Regions from separate parts of the Streptomyces sp. NPDC006544 genome, predicted to be linked through region 3. Evidence: riboswitches for the same ligand, from Rfam matches in the RefSeq annotation. Region 3 holds a riboswitch; each other region holds the start of a gene.

The links. A riboswitch is a leader RNA that binds a small molecule or an ion and turns the genes downstream of it on or off. The one in region 3 is predicted to bind cyclic di-AMP.
Region 1: another riboswitch for cyclic di-AMP. It lies ahead of ABZY44_RS24285 (LysM peptidoglycan-binding domain-containing M23 family metallopeptidase); the one in region 3 lies ahead of ABZY44_RS17195 (M23 family metallopeptidase).
Region 2: another riboswitch for cyclic di-AMP. It lies ahead of ABZY44_RS19740 (transglycosylase family protein); the one in region 3 lies ahead of ABZY44_RS17195 (M23 family metallopeptidase).

What each region holds. Positions count from the first base shown of each region.
Region 1 is NZ_JBEXOV010000056.1:44,879-47,136, forward strand. Features, by position in the region: gene ABZY44_RS24280 (tyrosine-protein phosphatase) at 2-808, opposite strand; cyclic di-AMP (ydaO/yuaA leader) riboswitch at 1,122-1,317, shown strand; gene ABZY44_RS24285 (LysM peptidoglycan-binding domain-containing M23 family metallopeptidase) at 1,322-2,258, shown strand, end outside.
Region 2 is NZ_JBEXOV010000040.1:7,587-9,844, reverse strand. Features, by position in the region: gene eno (phosphopyruvate hydratase) at 1-54, opposite strand, end outside; gene ABZY44_RS19740 (transglycosylase family protein) at 375-1,079, opposite strand; cyclic di-AMP (ydaO/yuaA leader) riboswitch at 1,082-1,253, opposite strand; gene ABZY44_RS19735 (transglycosylase family protein) at 1,530-2,258, opposite strand, start outside.
Region 3 is NZ_JBEXOV010000032.1:3,390-5,647, reverse strand. Features, by position in the region: gene ABZY44_RS17200 (pitrilysin family protein) at 1-848, shown strand, start outside; cyclic di-AMP (ydaO/yuaA leader) riboswitch at 1,033-1,192, shown strand; gene ABZY44_RS17195 (M23 family metallopeptidase) at 1,205-2,002, shown strand; gene ABZY44_RS17190 (GntR family transcriptional regulator) at 2,255-2,258, shown strand, end outside.

The DNA of each region.
Region 1 (2,258 bases), on a different contig from region 3:
GTCAGTCCAGCAGCCGGCCGCGCAGCCGGTCGAGGGTCTCGGGCGCGAGTCCGAGACCCTCGCCGAGGTAGCGCTCCACCCCGCCCCACTCCTCGTCCATGGTCTCGAAGGCCGCCGTCAGGTACTCGGCGCGGGCGTCGAAGAGCGGGGCGAGCAGCTCCATCACCTCGGGGGTACGGGCTTCGGCGGCGTTCCCGCTCCGGCGGACCCGGTAGCGGTTGTGCGCGGCGTTCGACTCCAGGTAGTCCGCGACGATCGCGTCCCGCTCCACGCCCAGCGCGAGCAGGGTGACGGCGACCGACAGGCCGGCCCGGTCCTTGCCGGCCGCGCAGTGCATGAGGGCGGGGACGCTGTCCTCGGCGAGGGCGTGGACGACCCGGCTGTGCTCGGCGGTACGGGTCCTGATGATCCCGCGGTACGAGTGGGACATCCGCGCGGCGGCCTTGCCGTCACCCAGGACCTCGTGCAGCTGGGCGAGTTCCCCGTCGCGGACCATCGTCCAGAACTCCCGCCCGTCGGCCGGGTCCGACAGCGGGATGTTGACGTTCCGCACGCCGGGAAGATCCACGTCCGCGCCCTCCAGCGCGTGGTCGGCGTCGTTGCGGAAGTCGAACACGGTGTGCAGCCCGAGCGAGCCGAGGAACTCCGCATCGCTTTCGGTGGCATGTGCGAGATGTCCGCTTCGGAACAGTAGTCCCGACTTGACCCTTCGACCGTCCGTGGTCGGCAGCCCGCCCACGTCGCGGAAGTTGCGCACTCCGGACAGCGCCGGCTCCGTTCGCGGGGGGTGGGGTATCTGCTGGGTCACAGGGGCTCCTCCGTGTCGTCGTCGAGAGTGTCCGAATTGCTCCACTTGGGAACAACTTGCCATAGCGACAGGCGAGATCGGACACCTCCCCGTGAGCCAGATCATACGGTGACGGTGAGTGCCTGATCACGAATGCCGAATTGCCCATCCGGGACGGTTGTTGAAGGAGGGGAATGGACGGAGGGTGACCGGAATTCCGGCGGGCCGTCACCTTCAAGATTTTGTTGGGGAATTCATGACTTGTTCTGTCCGGCCGCACTCGATTACGTTCGCGATCGATCCGGACGGACCGCCTAATCCTGCCGCCGACCGGAAACCGCACTCGACTCATCACGCGCGGGGCAGGAGCGGGGGAACCAGGTAAGCCGCTGTTCCGGATCCTCTTCGGGATCTTCTTAAAGGGACAGCTCGGGGTTAAGTCGTACAGGTGTCCTTGATCGGCACCCGGCATGGCCGGACATCTCCCGTCCGAACCCGACAGCTCACCTCGCAGGCGTCGGAGAGGAATGCGCCATGCCTGCAACGGGTAAGCACCGCCGTCCCAAGTCCCGCTCGATATCCCGCGGTCTCGCCGTCGCCGGCACCGGTGGCGCGGCCCTCGCGCTCCCGCTGCTCGGGGCCACCGGCGCCCACGCGGCCGGCGCCCAGAGCGCGGCGCCCGCCGCCGCGCAGGTCCGTACGCCGCAGGCCGCACACGTCCCGGCCGCTTTCCAAGCCGCTCCGGCCGCGGCGCAGTCGGCCGTGCGGGCCGCTCCGGCCGTCTACACGGTCGTGCCGGGGGACTGTCTCTCCAAGATCGCCCAGCGGCAGCACCTCAGCGGCGGCTGGGAGCGGCTCTACGAGGGCAACCGCCAGGCGGTGGGCTCCGATCCCTCGCTGATCCACCCGGGCCTCAAGCTGACGCTGGGCGCGAAGGGTGCGGCCCCGGCCGCCGAGGCCGCGCCGGCCGAGACGCCGAAGCCGGCCGAAAAGTCCGCTTCCTCCGCCTCTGATGACTCTGACGCCTCCCAGGCCTCGGCTCCCGGCGAGTCCTCGGACGACTCCGACGAGGCCTTCTCCGACGAGGGCTCCTCCGACGAGGGCTCGCTCTCCGGCGAGGGCGCGTCCGACGGCTCCTCGCCGGAGGCCGCCGCCGAGGCTCCGGCCGCCCCCGCGCCCAAGGCCCCCGCCCCGCAGCAGGCCGCCCCCGCATCCACCGGCTTCGTCGCTCCGGTCGGCGGCGGCGTGTCCACCTCGTACCGGACCCCCGGCGCCATGTGGTCCAGCGGTTACCACACGGGCGTCGACTTCATCGCGAGCTCCGGCACCACCGTCAGGGCCGTCGGCGCGGGCACCGTCGTGTCCGCCGGATGGGGCGGCGCGTACGGCAACGAGGTGGTCATCCGGCACGCCGACGGCAAGTACAGCCAGTACGGCCACCTCTCCCAGCTGTCGGTCTCGACCGGCCAGA
Region 2 (2,258 bases), on a different contig from region 3:
TCGGGAGTCCAGGATTTCCCGGGCTACGACGACGTCGATGGACGGCACGAGCATCTCCTTCTGGGATGTGACGCTGGGTGTGCGGTGGCGTGTCAGGCCGTGGGATGGCCTTGCCGCTTAGAGCCTAACCGTCTCCGGGCACCGGGCCGCCCGACCGCCCGTGTGGTGGGACGAAAAAGGGTCTGAATGCCCCTCTTACAGGACATAGGGCTCTTGATCGCAGAGACTCGCCGCACCCGGCGCCCGGCCTTCGCGCGGCCGTCACCCGGCGGATCGTCAGGACGCACGGCGCCGCCCGGCGCGTGGGGGCCACGCGCCGGGCGGCGGGAATCACGTGTGCCGCGAACGCGGCCGCGGAGGTGTCACCGCGGGATTCAGCTGAGCTTCAGCTTCTGACCCGGGAAGATCAGGTCGGCGTCCGAGACGACGTCCTTGTTGAGCTCGAAGAGCTTCTCCCAGCCGCCGGAGACGCCGGCCGAGGAGGCGATGGTGCCCAGCGTGTCGCCGGACTTGACCTCGTAGGAGCCGTTGCCGGTCTTGGGGGCCTCGGTCTTCGGCTTGGCCGGGGCGGCCGGACGCTCGGAGCGGGAGGTGGCCTCGGAGCGCTTCTCCGTCTTCGGCGCGGTCTTCTTCGGCTCGGTCTTCTTGGTCTCGGTCTTCTTCGTCTCCGCCTTCGGAGCGGCCTCGGCCGCGCCACCGTTGTACGCGGAGTTCGACAGGCCCACGCCACAGGACGGCCAGGCACCCTTGCCCTGGCCCTTGAGGACCTTCTCGGCGATGGCTATCTGCTGGCTCTTGGAGGCCTGGTTGGCCTGCGCGGCGTACGCCTTGCCGCCGTAGGCGGCCCAGGTGGAGGACGAGAACTGCAGGCCGCCGTAGTAGCCGTTGCCCGTGTTGATGGCCCAGTTGCCGCCGGCCTCGCAGGAGGCGACGCGGTCCCACTCGGAGGTGGTCGCAGCGGAAGCGGTGCCCGCGGCCATCAGCGGGGCCGCGACGGCCACACCGGCGACGCCGGCGAGCGTGACGATGCGGACGGCCTTGGAGCCGCGGCGGTGCTTGCCCTTGGCGGAAAGCAGCATGGAGTTCTCCTCACCGACGCCTTCGAGGTGAGCTGTCGGGTTCGGGCGAGTGAGTGCCCGGCCAGGCGACCTAGCGCCTGTCTTAACCCCTAGCCGGTTCCGTGACCGTCTCTCAACGGCCGGTTCCGGCGCCTACCTTGGTTCCCCCGCTCCTGCCTTCGGCGCTTGCGCGACGAGTGTTCCCCCCGGCCGCCGGCAGGATTCGGCGATGCGGTCGAAGGAGCCCGCGGTGGCGAGCGATTCAGAAGGTAGACAGGTCTCCCCCCGATGTTCAACGAGGGCCACCGGGGGGAAACGGTGCCTACTTGCGCTCTTCCCAGGGGTGTTTGCGCAGGTGAGGACGGGGTTTGCGGAACCCGGGGAACCGGACACGCCAGTTGACCGGAAGAGACACATGTCTCACTTACGGAAAACGGACAATCAGGTTCTTCCCGGGCGCCTCAAGTGTCCCTATTCGTGCGTTAGATCCAGATTCTGGCCCGGCTTGATGAGGTTGGCGTTCCCGCCGATGACCTGCTCGTTGGCCTCGTAGAGCGCGTTCCAGCCGCCCGTCACTCCGTTGGCGTCCGCGATGGTCACCAGGGTGTCGCCCGTCTTCACGGTGTACTTCGGGTCCGACACCGCATCAAGTGTGACCGGCGCCTCGACCGCGGCCGGGCCGCGGTGCTTGCCGCCGCCCTGCGTCCCGTCGGCCGTCGTGCCGGCCGGGCCGGCAGTGGCGTCGGGGGTCGCCGGGGCGGTCGGCGAGACGGGTGCCGTCGTACCGGTCGGCGCCGTCGGGTCCGCGGGGAGGGACGGGACGGCGGGCGCCGTCGGGTCCACGGGCGGGAGCGGAGTCGTGGGTGCCGTGGGCGTCGTGGGATCCGTCGGGCCCGCGGACGGGGTCGTGGGCGCCGTCGGGTCCACCGGGAGCGTGGGCCCGGTCGGCTGGTCCGGATGCGGCATCACGGGCAGCGGGAAGTCGGGGAGCATGAACGAGGGCGTGTCCGTCGGGGACGGCACGGCGGGCGTCGGGGCGCCGAAGTCCGTGGACGGGGTGTCCGAGCCGAGGTAGGGGACGACGGAGTCCGGCCGCGCCACGGAGGGGGACGCGGGCCTGGACTCCCGGGGAACGCCCGGGTCCACGCCCGCGGCGGGCGCCTGCTGCGACAGTCCCGCCGAGGTCCCGCACTGCGACCA
Region 3 (2,258 bases):
CCCGCCAGGGCACCGAGGACACGGTCTCCCGCATCGACTCCGGCGCCGTACGGGCCTTCTACGACGCCCATGTACGCCCCGCCACCGCCACCGCGGTGGTCGTCGGCGACCTGACCGGCATCGACCTCGACGCCGTCCTCGCGGACACCCTGGGCGCCTGGACCGGTGACACCACCGAACCGCGCCCGGTCACGCCGGTCACCGCCGACGACACCGGCCGCGTGGTCATCGTGGACCGGCCCGGCGCGGTACAGACCCAGTTGCTGATCGGCCGCATCGGGCCGGACCGGCACGACCGCGTCTGGGCGCCCCAGGTGCTCGGCACGTACTGCCTGGGCGGCACCCTCACCTCGCGCCTGGACAAGGTGCTGCGCGAGGAGAAGGGGTACACGTACGGCGTGCGCGCCTTCGGTCAGGTGCTGCGCTCCACCGCCGACGGCAAGGGCGCCTCGATGCTCGCCATCAGCGGCTCGGTGGACACCCCGAACACCGGCCCGGCGCTGGACGACCTCTGGAAGGTGCTGCGCACCCTCGCGGAGGGCGGCCTGACCGATGCCGAACGGGACGTGGCGGTACAGAACTTGGTGGGCGTGGCCCCGCTGAAGTTCGAGACGGCCGCCTCGGTCGCCGGCACCCTCGCCGACCAGGTCGAGCAGGAGCTGCCGGACGACTACCAGGCGCAGTTGTACGCGCGGCTCGCCGAAACCGGGACGGTGGAGGCCACTTCGGCGGTCGTCAGCGCGTTCCCGGTGAACCGCCTGGTCACGGTCCTGGTGGGCGACGCCTCGCAGATCGAGGAGCCGGTGCGCGCCCTCGGTATCGGCGAGGTGACCGTGGTGACCAACTGAGCGGACACCCAAGGGGTTCCGGCGACTTGTTCGCTGGAACCCCTTTTGTCCGTTTAGTGGTGTGGTTGCTTGTATGCGGTGTGGCGAACGCAACAAAAAGGCGCGTCTGTTTGGCGATTGACTGATGATCCGCCTAGCGTCAGGCGTGCTGTCCGTCAGTGGTAACCGCCGCACCCGCGGCACCGGGCAGCGATCGCCGAGTCCCCGTCAGGCGCGAGCCTGGGGAGCCGGGGACCCACATGTGTCCCTGGGGTGAATCGGGCCGCCTCGCAAGTGGAGGCCCGTAGGAGACCTTCCTGCTCCGAACCCGTCAGCTAACCCGGTAGGCGAGAGGGAAGGAAAGGATCAACCCCTTCATGGCGTTTGGCAGTCGTACCGCCGGGTCCGGCAAGCACCGCGGTTCCAGTCGTCTGAGCCGCAGGACCGCCGGTTACGCCGGCATCGCGGCCCTCGCCACCACGGGCGTCGTCGGCTCCCTGGCCGGCCCCGCGTTCGCCGCGGACCATGCCCCCTCCGTCGAGGACACCGGCATGAACACCATCGTCGTGGCCGACGGGCTCGAGGGCGAGATCGAGGCCCAGGCCGCCTCCCAGCAGCGTGCCGCCGAGGCCGCCGCCGCCAAGGCGCAGGCCGAGGCCGACGCGAAGCAGCGGGCGGCAGAGGCCAAGGTGAAGGCCGAGGCGCGTGCCAAGGCCGAGCGCGAGGCCGCCGAGCGTGCGGCCCGCGAGGAGGAGCGCAAGCGCCTCAACACCTTCGTGTCCCCCGTCGCGGAGTCCTACGTCAGCACCCAGTACCACGCGGGCGGCGGCATGTGGTCCTCCGGCAGCCACACCGGCATCGACTTCCACGCCGCCTCCGGCACCGAGGTCCACGCGGTCGGCATGGGCACCGTGGTCGAGGCGGGCTGGGGCGGCGCGTACGGCAACAACATCGTCATCAAGCACGCCGACGGCACGTACACCCAGTACGGCCACATGAGCTCGCTGAGCGTCTCCGTCGGCCAGCAGGTCACCCCGGGCCAGAAGATCGGCCTGTCGGGCTCCACGGGCAACTCCAGCGGCCCGCACCTGCACTTCGAAGCCCGCACCGGCGCCGACTACGGCTCGGACATCGACCCGGTCGCGTACCTGCGCTCGCACGGCGTCAACGTCTGACCGGTCCGCACCCGGTCCGCACCACCGGGCCCGGCGGTACGCCGTCCGGCCGACCACCGCACCGCGCGTCTTCCCCGAAGGCCCCGGCTCTCCTGAGCCGGGGCCTTCGTGCGTCGGTCCCCGCGGATCGCCTTCGAGGCGGGCCCCGGACGCGTGGGAATGTTTCGTATTTCCGGCCGTCCTCGGAAATTATCGTGTGTTGCAATAGAATCGCAGCGCGCACAGTCATACGAAAAAGGCGGAGGTCCGGTCTTGC